Regions from separate parts of the Mesorhizobium sp. XAP4 genome, predicted to be linked through region 1. Evidence: predicted binding sites of a transcription regulator. Region 1 holds the regulator's gene; each other region holds the start of a gene.
The links. Region 1 encodes PhoB, which activates phosphate uptake and scavenging genes when phosphate is short. Its sites were predicted from a motif close to TGTCATNNANCTGTCAT; they were not measured.
Positions count from the first base shown of each region.

Region 2: P3C39_RS04305 (esterase-like activity of phytase family protein) is a predicted target of PhoB. The motif match lies at 2,357-2,373, and genes of this name have one in related genera.
Region 3: P3C39_RS17020 (LTA synthase family protein) is a predicted target of PhoB. The motif match lies at 3,351-3,367, and genes of this name have one in related genera.
Region 4: P3C39_RS19655 (ceramide glucosyltransferase) is a predicted target of PhoB. The motif match lies at 3,105-3,121, and genes of this name have one in related genera.

Region 1 is NZ_JARIXW010000005.1:288,813-293,784, forward strand. It holds gene pstA (phosphate ABC transporter permease PstA) at 1-347, shown strand, start outside; gene pstB (phosphate ABC transporter ATP-binding protein PstB) at 365-1,183, shown strand; gene phoU (phosphate signaling complex protein PhoU) at 1,210-1,917, shown strand; gene phoB (phosphate regulon transcriptional regulator PhoB) at 1,934-2,623, shown strand; gene P3C39_RS22810 (ROK family protein) at 2,640-3,887, opposite strand; gene xylF (D-xylose ABC transporter substrate-binding protein) at 4,157-4,972, shown strand, end outside.
Region 2 is NZ_JARIXW010000001.1:854,255-859,226, reverse strand. It holds gene P3C39_RS04310 (FAD-dependent oxidoreductase) at 1-2,245, opposite strand, end outside; gene P3C39_RS04305 (esterase-like activity of phytase family protein) at 2,489-3,967, shown strand; gene P3C39_RS04300 (MATE family efflux transporter) at 4,143-4,972, shown strand, end outside.
Region 3 is NZ_JARIXW010000003.1:739,903-744,874, reverse strand. It holds gene fabF (beta-ketoacyl-ACP synthase II) at 1-907, opposite strand, end outside; gene P3C39_RS17035 (acyl carrier protein) at 942-1,178, opposite strand; gene fabG (3-oxoacyl-[acyl-carrier-protein] reductase) at 1,390-2,127, opposite strand; gene fabD (ACP S-malonyltransferase) at 2,187-3,128, opposite strand; gene P3C39_RS17020 (LTA synthase family protein) at 3,406-4,972, shown strand, end outside.
Region 4 is NZ_JARIXW010000004.1:430,838-435,809, reverse strand. It holds gene P3C39_RS19665 (2'-deoxycytidine 5'-triphosphate deaminase) at 1-440, opposite strand, end outside; SAM riboswitch at 515-592, shown strand; gene P3C39_RS19660 (O-succinylhomoserine sulfhydrylase) at 650-1,837, shown strand; gene P3C39_RS19655 (ceramide glucosyltransferase) at 1,845-2,996, opposite strand; gene apaG (Co2+/Mg2+ efflux protein ApaG) at 3,230-3,622, shown strand; gene P3C39_RS19645 (Hsp33 family molecular chaperone) at 3,670-4,677, opposite strand; gene argF (ornithine carbamoyltransferase) at 4,812-4,972, opposite strand, start outside.

The DNA of each region.
Region 1 (4,972 bases):
CGGCAGCTCTCGGCCTTGGCGCCTCCAAGATGCAGATGGTGTTCCAGCACATCCTGCCGCTTGCCGCACCCGGCATCCTCACCGGCACTATCATCGGTCTTGCGCGCGCGCTCGGCGAAACCGCGCCTCTGCTGTTGATCGGCATGGTCGCCTTCGTCGCCGATCCACCGACGACGCCTTTCGATCCGGCCACCGCGCTGCCGGTGCAGATCTATATGTGGGCGAACGAGGCCGAACGCGCCTTCGTCGAGCGTATGTCCGGCGCCATCATCATCCTGCTCGTCTTCCTCATGGCCATGAACATCACCGCGATCGTGCTTCGGCGTCGGTTCGAGCGGCGCTGGTAGAAAAAAGGCATTTTGGTATGAACATCATGACCGAACAGTCCCTTGAAAACGCAGTGGGCGACAAGATGAAGTCGAACGAAGTGATCAAAATGCGCGGCGACAAGGTCGGCGTGTTCTACGGCGAGAAGCAGGCGCTGTTCGACGTCGATCTCGACGTCCGCCTGAACCAGGTGACGGCGCTGATCGGCCCCTCCGGCTGCGGCAAGTCCACCTTCCTGCGCTGCCTCAATCGCATGAACGACACCATCGATTCAGCACGGGTAACCGGCAAGATCACGCTCGACGAAGAGGACATCTACGACAAGAACATCGATGTCGTCGAACTCAGGGCGCGCGTCGGCATGGTGTTCCAGAAACCCAATCCGTTCCCCAAGTCGATCTACGAGAACGTCGCCTATGGGCCGCGCATCCACGGATTGGCCAAGCGCAAGGCCGACATGGATCAGATCGTCGAGTCCAGCCTGAAGAAGGCGGCGATCTGGAACGAGGTCAAGGACCGTTTGCAGGAACCTGGCACGGGTCTTTCCGGTGGCCAGCAGCAGCGCCTGTGCATTGCACGCGCCATCGCCGTGTCACCCGAGGTGATCCTGATGGACGAACCGTGTTCGGCGCTCGACCCGATCGCCACCGCTCGCGTCGAGGAACTTATCGACGAACTGCGTCAGAACTATACGATCGTCATCGTCACCCATTCGATGCAGCAGGCAGCGCGCGTGTCGCAGCGCACCGCGATGTTCCATCTTGGCTATCTGGTCGAGGAGGGCGCCACCGACAAGATGTTCACCACCCCCGACGACAAACGCACCCAGGACTACATCACCGGCCGGTTCGGCTGATCTCTGGCATATGAGGGACGAAGATCATGGGTGAACATACCGTCGCATCTTTCGATGAGGATCTGGAGCAGATCAGCCAGCTGATCCGCGACATGGGCGATCTCGCCCGCTCGATGGTCGGTGGCTCGACCAGGGCTTTGCTCAATTCGGACAATGCGCTGGCGCAGCGGGTGGTTTCCGACGACGCCATCATGGATGCACGCCAGCGCGAGCTGGACGATCGTGCTATCACGCTGATCGCCAAGCGCCAGCCAATGGCCAACGATCTGCGTGCGGTAGTCGGTTCGATCCGCATGGCCGGCGACCTCGAGCGCATCGGTGACCTTGCCAAGAACATCGCCAAGCGCGTCGGCACTGTCGGGCTGAGCGTCACGCCGCACGACCTTTCGCATTCGATCGACGCGATGGCGCAGCTGGTGCTGATCCAGGTGCAGGGGGTCGTCGACGAGTATGCCGCCGCTGACGCGGCAGCGCTTGCCACGCTCAGAAACAATGATGAACGCATCGACGTCAAATACACATCGGTGTTCCGCGAACTTCTGACCTACATGATGGAAGATCCGCGCAACATCACGGCGTGCACGCACCTGTTGTTTTGCGCCAAGAACCTCGAGCGGATCGGCGACCACGTGACCAACATCGCCGAAAATGCCTATTATGTTTTGACCGGCACGCAGTTGCCAGCCAACCGTCCGAAGCAGGACGAGACGGCAATGTCCGCGCCAGCGGCATGACAGGGGTGACCAGCCGATGATCGCGCCACGCATCATGGTGGTGGAGGATGAGGAGCCGCTAGGCGTGCTGCTCCGCTACAATCTCGAATCCGAAGGTTACCAGGTCGAGGTGGTGACGCGCGGCGACGAGGCCGAAATCCGGCTGCAGGAGAACGTTCCAGACCTTCTGGTGCTCGACTGGATGGTGCCTGCGGTTTCCGGTATCGAACTCTGCCGCCGGCTAAGGATGCGTCCCGAGACCGAGCGGCTGCCGATCATCATGCTGACCGCGCGAGGCGAGGAAAGCGACCGCGTGCGCGGCCTCTCGACCGGTGCCGACGACTATCTGGTCAAGCCTTTCTCGACGCCGGAGTTCATGGCCAGGGTCAAGGCGCTGCTGCGCCGGGCCAAGCCGGAAGTGCTGTCCAGCGTGCTGAAGGTCGGCGATATCGTGCTCGATCGCGAATCGCACCGTGTCTATCGCAAGAAGAGCGAGATCCGGCTCGGGCCGACGGAATTCCGCCTGCTTGAATTCATGATGCGCCATCCAGGCCGCGTGTTCTCGCGCAGCCAACTGCTCGACAATGTCTGGGGCGAGACGATCTACATCGACGAACGCACGGTCGATGTGCATGTCGGCCGGCTGCGCAAGGCGGTCAACAACGGCCGTATGCCCGATGTCATCCGCACCATCCGTGGGGCGGGTTACGCCATTCGCGAGGACTGAACTCCCTCGTTTGAACTCACGCCACGTTCTTGCCGCCGAGACCGGATCTCGCCTGCACGCCCGGCGCAAAAATCTCCTGATCGACGAAGATCAGCGCCCGCATGGCGCAGCCTTCGCGGATCAGCGGCAGTTCGTTCGGCTCGGTGTCGAAGGAAATCGACTTGGAATGCTGGCCGCCGGCGGTCTGGGCAATCGCTTGCCGCAATGCCGGCTCGATCAGGTCGAAGGCGGCGGCGCTGACGCCGACCATGGCGACCGGCGCCGGATCGATCAGCGCAAACAGGCTGCCGAGGCCGTAGCCGAGCGCTTCGCCGGCCTTGCGATAGGCTTCCCGTTCGGGCCCGTCCCTCTCGCGGGCGGCGGCAGCCAGGGCGCGCATGTCGACGTCGCTGACATCGGCGACGGGTTCTGCATCCTCGCCCATCTGCCGCGCGTTGCGCCAGATGGCATAATTGCCGGCATAGGCTTCGACGCAGCCGCGCCGTCCGCAGCGACACAGCGCCCCGTTCGGCCGATGAATCATGTGGCCGAATTCGCCGCCCGAGGAATGGGTGCCGGTGAACAATTCGCCCTTCAGCACCAGCCCCATGCCGATGCCGTGCGACAAAAGGATAGCGATGAAATCGTCGCGGTAACGATCGGGATCGCGCCAGCGCAGCGCCACCGCCATCATGTTGCAGTCGTTCTCCATAATGGCGGGGACGCCGAACTCCTCTTCGAATATGTCGGCGAAGGCGATGTCGGTGTGCGGCGTGATCGGCGACCACAGCATGGCGCGGGCACGGGTGTCCGTGATGCCCTGGACGGCCAGCGCGATACGAGCGATGCTGCGCACGTCCAGGTCGGGATCTTCCAGGCGGCGCCGCACGATTGCCGTGCACTCACCGATCAGCGAGTCGCGCGACATCGTCAGCGTGTCGAGCCGGCGCTGTTCCTCGGATATTACCTGGCCGGCATAGTCGATGACGGCGACCGAGAGGAAGTTCAGCGACAGCACCACGGTCATTACCGCGGCCGCTTCCGGATTGAGGCTGAGGCCGACCTGCGGACGGCCGCGTTTGAGCGAGCCGGCCTCGCTCGGCTTGCTTTCGGTCAGGATGCCTTCGACGATCAGGTCGGATGAGATCGCCGAGATCGTCGAATGGCTGAGGCTTGTGGTTGCGGCGATCTCGGTGCGCGACGGCTGTCCGGCGCGGCGCACCGCGGCGATCACCATCGCGCGGTTGCGGCGGCGCAAATCGTCGTGGCGGATTCCGACCGACATGCTCTTTCATATCCTCCCGGTCGCCGCGGTTCTTCCTGCCCTGGAACGCTGTCGGTGACGCGGTCAAATACTGGCAGAAGCCGCGCGCCGTGTCATTTATTTATTCCGAGGCCCGAAAAAAATTCGAAACGACATCAAAATCCATCAGAATCGATGTTGACAGCGTTCGGGCGTTGGCCCAGTATTTTTTCGAGGCTCGAAAAAATAGGGCCTTTGTGCCGGCCTTCGGGCCAGTTTGGTCGCGCCATACGCGGCGCAGGGAGGATAATATGAAAAGATTCACAGCCGCCATCCTGGCGGGTGCCGCCATGTCGCTGACGCTCGCGTCTGTCGCGCAGGCGAAGGACAAAGTCGTCGGCGTTTCGTGGTCCAACTTCCAGGAGGAACGCTGGAAGACCGACGAGGCCGCCATGAAGACGGCGATCGAGGCCGCCGGCGACAAGTACATCTCCGCCGATGCGCAGTCCAATCCCGGCAAGCAGCTTACGGACGTCGAAAGCCTGATCTCGCAGGGCGCCAATTCCCTGATCATCCTGGCGCAGGATGCTTCGGCCATCGGCCCGGCCGTGCAGAAAGCCCTGGACGAAGGCATTCCGGTCGTCGGCTATGACCGGTTGATCGAGAACAAGGATGTTTTCTATCTGACCTTCGACAACAAGGAAGTCGGCCGCATGCAGGCCCGCGAAGTGTTCAAGGTCAAGCCGGAAGGCAACTACGTCTTCATCAAGGGCTCCGGTGCCGATCCCAATGCCGACTTCCTGTTCTCGGGCTCGATGGAAGTGCTCAAGGAAGCCATCGACAGCGGCAAGATCAAGAATGTCGGCGAAGCCTACACGGATGGCTGGCTGCCCGCCAACGCCCAGAAGAACATGGAACAGTTCCTGACCGCCAACGACAACAAGGTCGACGCGGTGGTCGCGGCCAATGACGGCACTGCCGGTGGCGTCGTCGCGGCGCTGACGGCTCAAGGCTTGGCCGGCACCGTGCCGGTCTCGGGGCAGGACGGCGACCACGCCGCGCTGAACCGCATCGCCCTGGGCACGCAAACCGTGTCGGTGTGGAAGGACGCGCGCGAGCTCGGCAAG
Region 2 (4,972 bases), on a different contig from region 1:
CCGAGGTGACGAAGCCGACGCGTCGGCCCTGATGCCAGACAGGCTCAAAACCGCTGGCATCGGCGTCGAGCGCATCGATTTCCAGCGTCACCAGGCATTGGCCGCTGCCGGCCTCCCGCTGTTTCAACGCTGCTTCGCGGCCGATGAAGTCGCTCTTGCCGAAAGCGATGAAGCGGTCGAGACCGGTCTGGCCCGGCGTATAGCCTTGCGTGAATTCACGCGACCAGATGCCAAAGCTCTTCTCCAGCCGCAGCGCATTGAGCGCATAGTAGCCGATTTCAGCAAGGCCCAGATCCTCGCCCGCAGCCAGCAGCGTGTCGCGCAGGGTGGCGTGCATGGTCACGGGGCAACTGATTTCGAAGCCGAGTTCGCCCGCGATCGACAGCCGCGCCACACGTGCCTGCACCATACCGATGTCGAATGCGCCACAGGCCATGAACGGCAATGCTGCGCCGGAAACATCCTGATGCGTCGTGCGCTCCAGAATCTCCCGCGCATTCGGCCCCGTGAGCAGGAAGCCGCTCATCGTGTCGGAGAGGTCGGCGATGGTGACGCCCTCCGCCGCATGGCTCTCGAACCAGCGCATGTGGAATTCCCGGAGATAGTAGGAGCCCATCAGCCAATAAGAGCCGCCGCCCCAGTTGAAGACGGTGAGGTCGCCCTTCAGCCGTCCGTCATGGCCGAGCATCGGCGCCAGGCCGGCCCGCCCCGGCTTCGGCAATCGGCAGGCGAGCAGCCGGTCGAGCCACGCCTCCGCACCCAGCCCCGACACCGCATAGCGCGCATAGGCCGAGATATCGACGAGGCCGGCGGCGCGCCGCACCTGCAGCGCCTCCTCGCCGACGATGTCGAAGGCGTTGGAGCGCCGCAGCGTCGTGCTCTCGGCAAATCCCATCGGCGCGAAATAGGCCGGGATTTCCAGCCCCCAGGAAGCCGTCCATTCGCATCCCGCCGCGCTCATGCCGTCATAGGCGCCGGGGCGTTTCAGCGGCCGGCCGGCGGGCAGCCGTTCATTGGGAAAGGTCATGACGAAGCGGCGCGAATAGAACTGGCGCGTCGTCTGCCTGAGATATTCGCGGTTGGCGGCGAAGGCACCGTAGCGAGCGATATCCATGCCGAAGATGTCGGCCTGCGGTTCGCCGAAAATCATCCATTCGGCCAGCGACTTGCCGACGCCGCCGCCCTGGCTGAAACCGGCCATGACGCCGCAGGCAACCCAGTAGTTCTTCAGGCCGCGCACCGGCCCGACAATCGGATTGCCGTCCGGCGTGAAGGTGAAGGCGCCGTTGACCCATTTGCGGATACCGGCCGTCGCCAGGCAAGGGAAGCGCTCATGCGCCTTGGCGAGTTCCGGGCTGATGCGGTCGATGTCTTCCGGGATCAGCTCTATGCCGTAGTCCCACGGCGCTCCGTCCATGTTCCAGTGCTTTGGGTTCTGCTCATAGACGCCAAGCAGCACACCCTTGCGCTCCTGCCGCAGGTATGAAAAGCCGTCGAGATCGACGGCGATGCCGATTTCCGTGTCAAGTGCTGCGATCTCCGGAATGTCATCGGTGATGAAATAGTGGTGCTCCATCGGCGTCACCGGCAGGTCGACGCCGGCCATGCGGCCGAGCTGCTTCGCCCACAGCCCGCCGGCATTGACGACATGCTCGGCGATGATGGTGCCCTGCTCGGTGATGACGTCCCAGCGCCCGTCGGCACGTGCTTTCAGCTCGACGACCCGGTTGCGCAAGATGATGTCGGCGCCGCGCTTCTTCGCAGCACCCGCATAGGCATGCGTGGTACCGTACGGGTCGAGGTGACCCTCGTTGGAATCATGCAGGCCGCCTAGCACGCCGGTGACGTCGACGATCGGGCAGATCGCCTTGATCTCGTCGGGCGTGACCAGGCGCGCGGTCTCGATGCCGACCGACTGGAACACGGCCCAGGCTGATTTCAGCCACTCCCAGCGCGCGGGATCGCTGGCGATGTTGACGCCGCCCGTCATGTGCAGGCCGATATCCCAGCCGGATTCGGCCTCGATCTCCCGGTAGAGATTGATGGTGTAGTCCTGCAGCGCCGCCACGTTGGGATCGGCGTTGAGCGCATGGAAGCCTGCCGCCGCGTGCCAGGTCGAACCGGCCGTCAGTTCTGCGCGCTCGATCAGCGCCACATCGCTCCAGCCGAACCGCGTCAGGTGATAGAGCACCGAGGCTCCGACCACGCCACCTCCGATGACGACTGCGCGGTAGTGCGACTTCAAGGCTTCCCCTCCACGGTTGGTCCGAAGACTGGAGCATATATCTACTAGACATAAGTGTCCAGTGCCGGCGCGCGCATCGTTTTTCGTCGACCGCCGGCATGCACTGCGCGCTGTCACGCAAGCATCATGTTCGCGCCGTAGACCGCATTTCGGGGAGGCTTGCGCAGCATCATCGATGTCGCACCTCTTTCAGTTTTTCGTCCCGCGGCCGCTCCGGCACATCCGTCACAAAGAGGATTATCCATGAAGCACCTGTATCGACCCGCGTCGCTTGGCGTCGCGCTGGCCTTGTTCACCGCCTTGGCGCCGGCGCTCGCCGACAGCACCGCGACCGTCGGCGGCCTCGTCAACAAGGGGCTGGTCGGCGTCGGCCGCATCCCGGCCGCTCAGCGCGACAAGTTCGGCGAGACCTTCGGCTCGGGTTCCGGCATGGCGATCGACGCATCAGGCTGGACGCATGACACCGCCGGCTACAGGGGTTCGCTCTGGCTGTTGCCGGACCGTGGCTACAATGTCGTCGGCACCACCGACTACCGGCCGCGCCTCAACACGATCGCCATCGAATTTGCTCCGGTCGCACCGGGCGCGGCACCTGCTGCCGGCCAGGAGCAGACGGGCGTCAAGGCAACGCTCGCCGACACCATGCTTCTCACCGACGACAAGGGGGCTGATGCCACAGGCCTCGACCCGCTCAACGGCGTGCGCGCGGCAAGCGGCGACATGCCGATCCTGCCGCAAGCCGACAATGGCAAGCTGGCGCTCGACAACGAGGCGATCGTGCGGCTGCCCGATGGTTCGATGTTCATCTCCGACGAATACGGCCCGAACATCTATCGGTTTTCCGCCGACGGGCATCTGCTGTCGGCAACCCAGCCATCGGCCGCCTTCGTGCCGATGCGCCACGGCACGCCGAACTTCGCCTCGGACAATCCGGGACCCGGTGCCGCCGAGCCCGATCCGAAGGACCCCGAGACCGGCCGCCAGAACAACCAGGGCCTGGAGGGAATGGCGATGACGCCGGACGGCAAGTTCCTGATCGCGGTGCTGCAATCGGCGCCCCGGCAGGATGGCGGCGATTCGCCCGCGACGCGCCAGAACACGCGTGCGCTGGTCTATGACGCGTCCGACCTCGCCCACCTCAAACTGGCGCATGAGTATGTCGTGCCGTTGCCGGTGTTCAAGGATGCCAAGGGCAAGACCAAGATCGCCGCGCAGAGCGAGATCGTGGCGCTCTCCGACAAGACCTTCCTGATGCTGGCGCGCGACAGCGGCAACGGCCAGGGGCTGAAGGGCGACACCTCGCTGGTGCGCCAGATCTTCGTCGTCGACGTCTCGGCCGCGACCGACATCGCCGGCGGCGCCTTCGATGCCGCCGACAAGCCGCTGGCGCCCAAGGGCGTGCTCGACCCGTCGGTGATGCCGGCCAAGCTGACGCCGTTCATCGACATCAACGACAAGGGCGAACTCGGCCGCTTCGGCCTGCACAATGGCGCGCCGAACGACAAGAACAACCTGTCGGAGAAGTGGGAGGCGATGTCGGTGGTCAGCGTTCTCGATCCGAAGCTGCCCGACGACTACTTCCTGTTCGTCGCCAACGACAACGACTTCCTCGCCCAGGACGGTTTTCAGGTCGGCGCACCCTACAAGGCGGAAGACGGCGCCGATGTCGACACCATGTTCCTGGTCTATCAGGTCACGCTGCCGGGTCTCGCCGGGAAGTAACGGCCACTGCACGGGCGGGCGCGCTTGGCGCGCCCGCTGGGCTCGCGGCAGGCATGAACGGGGCAGCGGCCTTTCAGCCGCGCGTTCGCAAGGGTGCATCTCGGTCCCGCCTGCGATATCATCGTGGACTGGATCCAAATCACCATCCGCCGAGTTGCCCGCCATGGACGAAAAAATGCCCGCGCGCCGGCGCACCGGCGACCTGACCAGCGGCCCGATCCCGCGCACGCTTCTGCTGTTCGCCCTGCCGGTGCTCGGCTCCAACGTGCTGCAGTCGCTCAACGGCTCGATCAACGCCGTCTGGGTCGGCCGTTTTCTCGGCGAATCGGCGCTGACCGCCACCTCTAACGCCAACCTCGTCCTGTTCCTGATCCTCGGCACTGTGTTCGGCATCGGCATGGCGGCCACCATCCTGGTGGCCCAGTCGGTCGGTGCCCGCGACCTGCCCGAGGCGCGCCGCATTGTCGGCACCAGCGCGACGTTCTTCTTCCTCGTCTCGGTTGTCTTCGCGGTCTGCGGCTGGATCTGGGTTGACGCCATTCTCAACACGCTCGGCACACCGGCCGACGCCTTGCCGCTGGCGCGCTCCTATCTGCGCATCATCTTCGTCGCCGTGCCGATGATGAACCTTCTGTCCTTCGTCATGACCGTGCTGCGCGGTGCCGGCGATTCACGCACCCCCTTCTTCTTCATGGCGCTGGCCGTCGTCCTCGACATCGTGCTCAACCCATTGCTCATCGCCGGCATCGGACCGTTTCCCGAACTCGGCATCGCGGGCTCCGCCACGTCCACGCTGATCGGCCAGACGGTTAGCGTGATCGCCATCCTGATCGTGCTCTATGTGCGCAAGCATCCGCTGCGGCTGGCCGGCGCCAACCTCGCTCTGCTGCGGCCCGATCCCACCTTGCTGCGCATCGTCGTCTTCAAGGGCGTGCCGATGGGCCTGCAGATGATCGTCATTTCGGCGGCGGCACTGACGGTGATGGGCATCGTCAATTCCTACGG
Region 3 (4,972 bases), on a different contig from region 1:
CAGGCGTAAGCTTGGCCCGGTTGAGTGCTGCCGTCATGCAACGGAAGGCACCATCGCCATCCTCGGCGGGCGCCGTGATGTGATGCGCGTCGCCGGTGAGACCATAACCCGTCACCTCGGCATAGATCTTGGCGCCGCGCGCTTTGGCATGTTCGAGCTCCTCGAGCACGACAACGCCGGCGCCCTCGCCCATGACGAAGCCGTCGCGGTCGCGATCATAGGGGCGCGACGCCGTTTGCGGCGAATCATTGCGTTCCGTCGACAGTGCCCGGCATGCGGCGAACCCGGCGATCGACAGCCGCGTCACCGGCGCTTCGGCGCCACCGGCGACCATCACGTCGGCATCGCCCCACATGATCAGCCGGGCAGCATCGCCAATGGCGTGCGCGCCGGTCGAACAGGCCGTGACGACGGCATGGTTCGGGCCTTTCAGCCCGTGCCGGATCGAAACCTGCCCGGAGACGAGATTGATGATCTGGCCCGGGATGAAGAAGGGGCTGATGCGGCGCGGGCCGCGCTCCTTGAGAACCATCGCGTTCTCGGCGATGCCCTCGATGCCGCCGATGCCGGAGCCGATCAGGACGCCGGTGGCGCATTGCTCTTCATGCGTCTTGGGTTCCCAGCCGGAATCCTTCAGCGCCTCGTCGGCGGCGGCAATCCCGTACAGGATGAAGTCGCCGATCTTGCGCAATTCCTTCGGCTCGAGCACGGCCTCGGGATTGAAGGTGGCATTGCTGCCGTCACCACGCGGAATGACGTGGGCGATCTTGCAAGCAAGGTCCTCCACCTCGAACTCGGTGATGCGCTTGGCAGCGCTGCGGCCGGTCAGAAGCTCCTTCCAGCTGTGCTCGAAGCCCATGCCGAACGGCGACAGCAAGCCAAGGCCCGTGACGACGACACGCCTCATCGCAGGTCCTCCCCGGTGATGACTGCAGAAAGCGTCAGGCCGAAGCCTTGTCGATGTACTTCACGGCATCGCCGACGGTCAGGATGGTCTCGGCCGCGTCGTCGGGGATCTCGACGCCGAATTCTTCTTCGAACGCCATGACGAGTTCGACCGTGTCGAGGCTGTCGGCGCCCAGATCATCGATGAAGCTCGCCTGCTCCGTCACTTTGTCGGCATCGACGCCAAGGTGCTCGATGACGATCTTCTTGACGCGCTCTGCGGTGTCACTCATTTGGGCATCCTCGTCTTTTGTTTGTCTGTCTTCGTTAGCGGGCAGAATGCCGCTAATCAAGCTGAAAGATGGTCCTGCCGGAAACGCAACGACTACGGACCGATTTTTGCCCGAACCGCCGGGTTGCGGGTCGCATTACACGAAAAATAGCTGAGGTCCAAGCCGAAATGGTCTCTTTACACAACCCGCCGGCGTTGCTGCAGAACCTCGTTCAAATCATAGCCATGCCGCCATTTACGTGGATGGTCTGGCCGGTGACGTAGGCGGCTTCGTTGGAGGCGAGATAAGCGACGGCGGACGCGACTTCGACGCTGGTGCCCATGCGCCGCGTCGGGATCGCCGCCATGATCGCCTCTTTCTGCTTGTCGTTGAGCTTGTCGGTCATTGCCGATTCGATGAAGCCTGGTGCAACGCAGTTAACGGTGATGTTGCGGGTGGCGATCTCCTGCGCCAGCGACTTGGAGAAGCCGATCATGCCGGCCTTGGAGGCGCAGTAATTGGTCTGGCCGGGGTTGCCGGTCACGCCGACCACCGAGGTGATGTTGATGATGCGGCCATGGCGGCGGCGCATCATCGGATGGGTGAGTTCGCGGGTGAGCCGGAAAACGGCGGTCAGATTGACCTCGATCACGCTGTCCCAATCGGCATCCGACATGCGCACGAACAGCCCGTCCTTGGTGATGCCGGCGTTGTTGACCAGGATGTCGACGCCTTCGAGATCGGCCTCGGCTTTCTGGCCGAGCGCCTTGACGTCGTCACGGTTGGACAAATTGGCCGGGAACAGCTTGACCCGGTCGCCAAGCTCGCTAGCCAGCGCGTCCAATTTCTCGATGCGGGTGCCATGCAGGCCGACGATCGCGCCTTGCGCATGCAGCATCCGGGCGATCGCCTCGCCGATGCCTCCCGATGCGCCGGTGACGAGCGCCTTGCGGCCAGTCAATTCGAACATTTTTGTCTCCTGATTGAGAAGAGAACACCCCTTTGCAGGGAATGGGATCAAATGGGGCTTTATGCAAGCGCTGCTAGCGTCGCCTCGACCTCAGCCGCCGAGCCGACCGACGCAGTGGCGATGTCGCGGTTGATGCGCCGCGCCAATCCCGAAAGCACCTTGCCGGCGCCAATCTCATAAAGCGTGGTGACGCCATTTGCGCCGAACCACTCCACGGTCTCGCGCCAGCGTACGCGGCCGGTTATCTGCTCGACCAGGCGGCGGGCGATCTCGTCCGGATCGCTGGTCGGGCTGACCGTGACATTGGAGAGGACGGGAACGACCGGCGCATTCTTTGTCACACCGGCGAGTGCGTCGCGCATGACGTTCGCGGCCGGCGCCATCAGCGCCGAATGGAAGGGCGCGGACACCTGCAGCATCAGTGCGCGCTTGGCGCCTTTCTCAGTGCACAGTTTCGCCGCCAGTTCGACCGCGGCCCTGGCGCCGGAAATGACCAGTTGGCCGCCGCCATTGTCGTTGGCGATCTGGCAGACGGAGCCTTTGGCAGCCTCGGCGCAGGCTGCTTCGACATCGGCCTGTTCCAATCCGATGATCGCCGCCATGGCGCCCTCGCCGGCCGGCACCGCCGCCTGCATGGCATTGCCGCGGATGCGCAGCAGCCTGGCGGCATCGGCAACCGAAACGAAGCCAGCGGCCGCGAGCGCCGAATATTCGCCCAGCGAATGACCGGCGACATAGGCGATCTTGCCTTTCAGCGAGAAGCCGCGCGATTCCAGCGCCCGGATCGCGGCCAGCGACACCGCCATCAGCGCCGGCTGCGCGTTGGCGGTCAGCATCAACGTCTCTTCCGGCCCTTCCCAGATCAGCTTCGACAGGTTTTCGCCGAGCGCGTCGTCGACTTCCTGGAAAATTCTGCGCGCCTCGGGACAGGCCTCGGCGAGATCCTTGCCCATGCCGACTGCCTGGCTGCCTTGTCCAGGAAAGGTGAATGCAACGGCCATGCGCGGGCTCCCAAGGGCTGGTTTTGCTTGCCTGATAGACGAGTTTTTCTTGCCTGTGACGCAAGGCAGGCCGCCAAGTCAAGCCCGGTTCGACCCTGCTCGACGGCAGCTTCATCCGCCGAGTGCCTGTTCCGAAAGGCTTTTTGGCGATCACTCCTGATGAAAACCGCTCACGATTCGTTTGCTGGCTCTTCTTATTTTGGCCACAGGCGCTAGCTTTGCGTGACAATTCCATGACAATCGAGTGACGTGCTTGTCGCTGGGTGGGGAAGTTAAAGTGGCAAAGAGTTACAAACGCGCCGGCAAGGCCGCGCCACAGTTCCTGGAAGACGACCCCTCCACCGGCTATCTGCCGGGCAGGAGATGGCCGGTCGTGCGCTATGGGCTGATCAGCCTGGCGATCGCCGCCGTCCTGGTGTTTGCCATCGAACTGATCGTGCGCGGCGACTTTGCCGGCACGGTCTCCTTCTTCCTGCAGCCGCTCAAGCCGGGCTGGACCACCATCGTCGTGTTCGCGCTGATCCTGATCGGCCTCGATGCGGTGCTGGGCCGCAGCCATCAGAGCCTGATGATCGTCGCGCCGCTGACGCTATCGCTTGCCTTCGTCGGCCACCAGAAGTCGCATTATCTCGGCGATCCGCTCTATCCGACCGATTTCCTCTATGCCCGCCAGATCTTTGCGCTGTTGCCGCTTTTGGTGCGCGACCGGCCGATGACCGCGCTCGCCATGGTCGTCGGCATCGTCGCCGGCCTGTCGCTGCTCGTCTATGGCTGGCGGATGTGGCGCCGCAAGGTTCCCGCACTCAGCCGCAAGGGACGCCTTGCGCGGCTGACGCTGGCAGTGCCGCTGCTCGCCTTCTTCGTTTCGATCATGGACTATGCCACGTTCTCCTGGACCAGGGACCGGTTGCAGATCATCCCGATCATGTGGGACCAGAAGGAAAACTATGCCTCCAACGGTTTTGCGCTGGCCTTTGCGCTCAATGTGCCGATGGCGCATGTCTCTGCGCCGCCGGGCTATTCCGACAAGGCGATCGCGGCGATCGCCAGGCCCGATGTGACCGCCTCGGTGCCGGCCGAGAAGCCTGACATCATCATCGTCATGAGCGAGTCCTTCTGGGACCCGACCAAGCTGCCCGGCGTCACCATCACGCCCGATCCGATCCCCAATGTGCGGGCGCTGCGCTCCGGCTCGATGTTCTCGCCGGAGTTCGGCGGCATGACCGCCAATATCGAGTTCGAGGCGCTGACCGGCTTCTCCAACGCGTTCCTGCCGGCCGGCAGCATCCCCTACCAGCAATATGTGCGCACGCCGACGCCGTCGCTGGCAACCTTCCTCAAGAGCCAGGGTTATCGGGCGCGCGCCATCCATCCGGGCACCAACTGGTTCTGGAACCGTGGCGCGGTCTACGCCGATTTCGGCTTCAACGATTTCAAGTCGGAAGAGACGCTGCCGCCAATGCAAAAGCGCGGGCCACTGGCATCGGATGCCGCGATGACCGACGAGATCATCAGCGAGGCCGACGCCAGCGAAGAGCCGGTATTCTTCTTTGCGGTCAGCCTGCAAAACCACGGTCCCTACGAACCGAACCGCTATTACAGTCCCACGCACAGGGTGCAGGCGCCGATCAGCCAGTGGGCGCGCGAATCGCTGCTCAGCTACGCCGAAGGCTCAGCCGATGCCGATCGCGGTCTCGAACGCCTCGTCGAATGGGCAAAGACACGCTCCCGCCCAACCGTGATCGCCTTCTTCGGCGACCATCTGCCGCCGCTCGGGCCGGTCTATGTCGAAACCGGCTTCCTGAAGGACAATGTCGCGCCGCGCAAGGAAGCGTCGCCCGAGG
Region 4 (4,972 bases), on a different contig from region 1:
AAGGTGCGCGGGCTGACTTCCAGAAAGAGCGGGCCATGATAGCCGGCCGCGATCTTGTCGAACTCGTGGCCGCGATCGGTCATGACGCGGGTGAAGATGTCGAGCCGTCCGGTCGAACTCTTCGGATTGGCCGAGGCTGAAATGTCCGCCGGCAGCGCCAGGCTTTCAAGCAGGGGCACGATGTAGACGCAGCCGGTCTCCAGCACCGCGCCCTCGGCCAGATTGATCTCGTGCAGCTGCAGCCGGTCGAGCTTTTCCGAGACCTTGTGATTGGGGCCGGGCAGGAAGGAGGCGCGCACCCGCCAGGCCTTGTCGCCGAGCCTGAGATCGAGGCTGGCCGGCTGGATCTGGTCGGTGTCGAGCGCACGCGCCGACTTCAGCGCGCCGGACTGGAGCAGCGCCGATATGTCCTGGTCGGGAAGAATGCCTGTCTGCCGCAAGGCTCCACTCCTGCTTGGTACAAACCTCTTAATGAAGCCGGCAATTGACGCAAGCGCGGTGCGGGTCTAAAGGGTCGTTATCCCGTGGTGATTTGGCCGGTCGGCTTGCAGCCACGTTAAACAAGTCGCTAAAGGACCGTCGGGCCGCAAGGCCGTATGGACCGGTTGCGACTTTCGCGGCCGGTTTTTTTGTGTCTGGAAGAAAAGCGATGAGCACCAAGAAGCGCAACTGGAAGCCTCAGACGGCACTCGTGCACAGCGGAACGCTGCGTTCCGGTTTCGGCGAAACGTCAGAAGCGATCTATCTCACCCAAGGCTATGTCTACGAAACGGCGCAAGCCGCCGAAGCCCGTTTCAAGGGCGAAGAGCCGGGTTTCATCTATTCGCGCTACGCCAATCCGACCGTCGACATGTTCGAGAAGCGCATGTGCGCGCTGGAAGGTGCGGAAGACGCGCGCGCCACCGCGTCGGGCATGGCCGCGGTGACGGCCGCCCTTCTGTGCAGCGCCAAGGCCGGCGACCATATCGTGGCGGCGCGTGCGCTGTTCGGCTCCTGCCGCTGGGTGGTCGAGACGCTGGCGCCGAGATACGGCATCGAGGCGACGCTGGTCGACGGCACCGACATCGCCAACTGGGAAAAGGCGGTCAAGCCGAACACCAAGCTGTTCTTCCTGGAAAGCCCGACCAATCCGACGCTGGAAGTGGTCGATATCGCCGCTGTCGCTTCGCTTGCCAATTCGATCGGCGCCAGGCTGATCGTCGACAATGTCTTCGCCACGCCCCTACAGCAGAAGCCCTTGCAGCTCGGCGCCCATATCATCGTCTATTCGGCGACCAAGCACATAGACGGCCAGGGGCGCTGCCTCGGCGGCGTCATCCTGTCGGACAAGAAGTGGATCGACGAGAACCTGCACGATTATTTCCGCCATACCGGCCCAAGCCTTTCGCCTTTCAACGCCTGGACGCTGCTGAAGGGCCTGGAAACGCTGCCGCTGCGCGTACGCCAGCAGACGGAAAGTGCCGGCCGGATCGCGGATTTTCTGGCCGAACGGCCGGAAATCGCGCGCGTCATCTATCCCGGCCGCGCCGACCATCCGCAGGCCGACATCGTCAAGAAGCAGATGTCGGGCGGCTCGACGCTGATCTGCCTGGACGTCAAGGGCGGCAAGCAGGCGGCCTTCGCCTTGCAGAACGCGCTCGACATCGTCCTGATCTCCAACAATCTCGGTGACGCCAAGAGCCTGATCACCCACCCGGCGACGACGACGCACAAGAATCTCAGCGACGAGGCGCGCGCCGAGCTCGGCATCGGGCCGGGCACGCTCAGGCTGTCGGTTGGCCTGGAGGATGCCGACGATCTGCTCGAGGACATCGCGCAGGCGCTGAAGGCCAGGTAGGAGGCCTTCAGGCGCCGGACGGCGTCTCTTCCAGCTCGGCCGTCTTGGTGCCGATGGTCATTGCATTGCCGCGCCAGTCGACGGCGCCGCCGAGCCAGCCGCGCGCCCACATCGCCGGCAGGATCAGGTCGCGCGCCATGATCGCGGCGACCATGCGTGGCGACAGGTACCAGCCCTTGGACCAGGCCAGGGCGCACTCCGGAAGGTAGAAGGCCGCCAGCACGGCAAGGGCGGTTGCCCAGAGGCTGAAGCCGGCGCTTGCCGCTGCAATCAGCGCAAGCACCAGCGGCACCACGGCGCCGGTCAGGATTTCGGGTGCGAAGAACAGCGGGAAAGTGACGCGGCGCAGGCGCGCCCAACGGGCCTGACGCGACCAGATGTCGTCAAACGAGCGCCGGCCAAGCGGCTGCTCGAAGGGGGCGGCGACGAGATTGACGCGCAGGCCGAGACTGTTCACCAGCTTGGTCGCAGCGGCATCCTCGGCGATCTCGGCGGCCAGCGCGCGGATGCCGCCATTGGCGTCGAGCATCGGCTTGTTCCAGAGCATGCTCTTGCCCTGGGCAAAGCCGAGGCCGAGCGCCTCGCCGGCATACTGCCAGCGCGCCTGCAGCGTGTTGAGGAAAGCGCATTCGACCTCGGCCCAGAAGCCGGCCGGCCGCGAGCCGATCGGCGTCGAGCAGACAAGGCCGGTGCCGGGCCGCCAGGCAGCCATCAGGTGCTGGATGTAGTCCCTCGGCATCAGCACGTTGGAATCGGCCAGGACGACCCAGTCGTGCCGCGCCGCTTCCCAGCCCTTGACGCAATTGTTGAGTTTCGGATTGGCGCTGATGCGGCCGTCGCCGACAAGCAGCCGGGCCGGCACTTTCGGAAACCGGACGATCGTCCTGTTTATCAATTTGACCACCGGATCGTCGGCATGGGCGACGCAGAAAATCAGCTCATAGCGCGGCCAGTCGAGCGAGAAGGCGCGCTCCAGCGTCTCCTGCGTGAACGGCTCGACGCCGCGCGACGGCACGACGATCGACATCGGCCGCGGCTTGCCGGCCGGCGGCGCAATGGTGCGACGCCGTCTCAGACGCGACGCGGCGAGCACGACGCTGGCGAGATTCGAGAGGATGAGGACAGTTGAAAGCGTGGCGGCTATGAGAGTGAGTTGCATCGAGATCCGGTCACTCCAGGAAAACCGGTCCGCAAGATGGCCGGTTTCAACAGTTCAGCAGAGCGCCCGAGTCGCGCGTCACCAGTCCGCGCACACCACCATTGTCATATGTCACTTAAATGACATTCTTTGTCGGCACCTGCCCGCGAGGCCGGCCAGAGGAGGCTTCGATCGGTTGACCTAACCGCACGGAGCGCCGAAAGTTCCGCTGGAACCGTTTTTTGGAGCCGCTTATGTATAGCGCCGTCACGCGCAACATCGAAGTGCAGGTCAGGCCGTTCTATCTGGAGGACCGTTCGGATCCCTCTGAGAACCGCTATGTCTGGGGCTATCAGATAACGATCGACAATCAGTCGGACGATTTCGTGCAGCTTCTGTCGCGCTATTGGCACATCACCGACGGCACCGGCCGGGTCGAGGAAGTGCGCGGCCCCGGCGTGGTCGGCGACCAGCCCGAACTCAATCCCGGCGACAGCTACCAGTACACATCCGGTTGCCCGCTCTCGACACCGTCCGGCATCATGGTCGGGCATTACACGATGCGCAACAAGCGGGGCGAGACGTTCGACATCGCCATTCCGGCGTTTTCGCTGGACTTGCCGGGGACGCGGCGGACGGTGAATTGATTTCGCCTCACCGGCCGCGGAGCGACCGGTGAGGCGTGGTTTCTACTCTACTGGGCCGCGAATTCCGCCGGGTCGAAATCATATTGCTTCGAACAGAATTCGCAGGCGACGTGGATGCCGCCGTCTTCGGTGCTGTCCTTGATCTCCTGGGCGGAAAAACCCTCGAGGATGCCGCGGATCTTGTCCCTGGAGCACGAGCACTGGTCGGCGACCGGAACGCCGCCGAAGACGCGCACGCCATGCTCGTGGAACAGCCTGTAGAGCAGCCGCTCGGCGCCGATCGTCGGGTCGATCAGTTCGGTCGGCTCGATGGTGCCGAGCAGAGCCAGCAACTCCTGCCAGGAATTGTCGACCGGATCGTGGATCTCCTCACGCGGATCGCCATCGCCGCCCGGCAGGTCCGGGACGCGCATGCGCTCGGGCGACTGCGGCAGGAACTGCGCCAGGATACCGCCGGCGCGCCATTGCTCGCGGGCGCCGCCGGGACCGGGCGTCAAAAGCTTGGCCACCGACAGCCTGATATCCGTCGGGATCTGCTCCGACTGACGGAAATAGGTGCGTGCCGCGTCTTCCAGGGTCTCGCCATCGAGCTGGACGATACCCTGATAGCGTTGCGTATGGGCGCCCTGGTCGATGGTCAGCGCCAGCACGCCACTGCCGAGCAGCGTCTGCTGGGAGGTTTCGCCCGCCGCGACCAGCGCTTCCAGCCGGTCGGCATCGAAACGCGCATAGGCGCGCAGCGCCGAGGGCGTGGAAAAATCCGCAACCAGCATGTCGACGGGTCCGTCGGTGCGGGTCTGCAGGATGAACTTGCCCTCGAACTTCAGCGAAGTGCCGAGCAGCACGGTCAGCACACAGGCCTCCGCCAGCAGGCGGGCGACCGGCTCGGGATAATCGTGGCGGCTGAGGATGGCGTCCAGCATCGGCCCGAGTTGGACCGTGCGGCCGCGCACGTCGAGAGGGCCGACCTCGAACGGCACGACGTGATCGTCGCCGGCATAGCCGAATTCGCCGAGTTTGGGGTGATGTTCAGTCACTTGATAGGTTTCCAACATGACAAAGCTCCAGGGCGCGGCGATGCCGCCCTCCGGGGCGCATGCGTCGAAACGCGCTTGATTTGCGTGATGCGGCGCAAATAGGCATCACACGCCCGCAGATCAAGCTCCCAGGGATCAAGCGCCCAGACACTTCAAGCGCCTAGACACCAGGCAAGCACGGCCTTCTGGGCATGGAGCCGGTTCTCGGCTTCGTCGAAGACCACCGAATGCGGTCCGTCGATAACCTCGTCTGTCACTTCCTCGCCGCGATGCGCCGGCAGGCAATGCATGAACAGCGCGTCCGGCTTGGCTC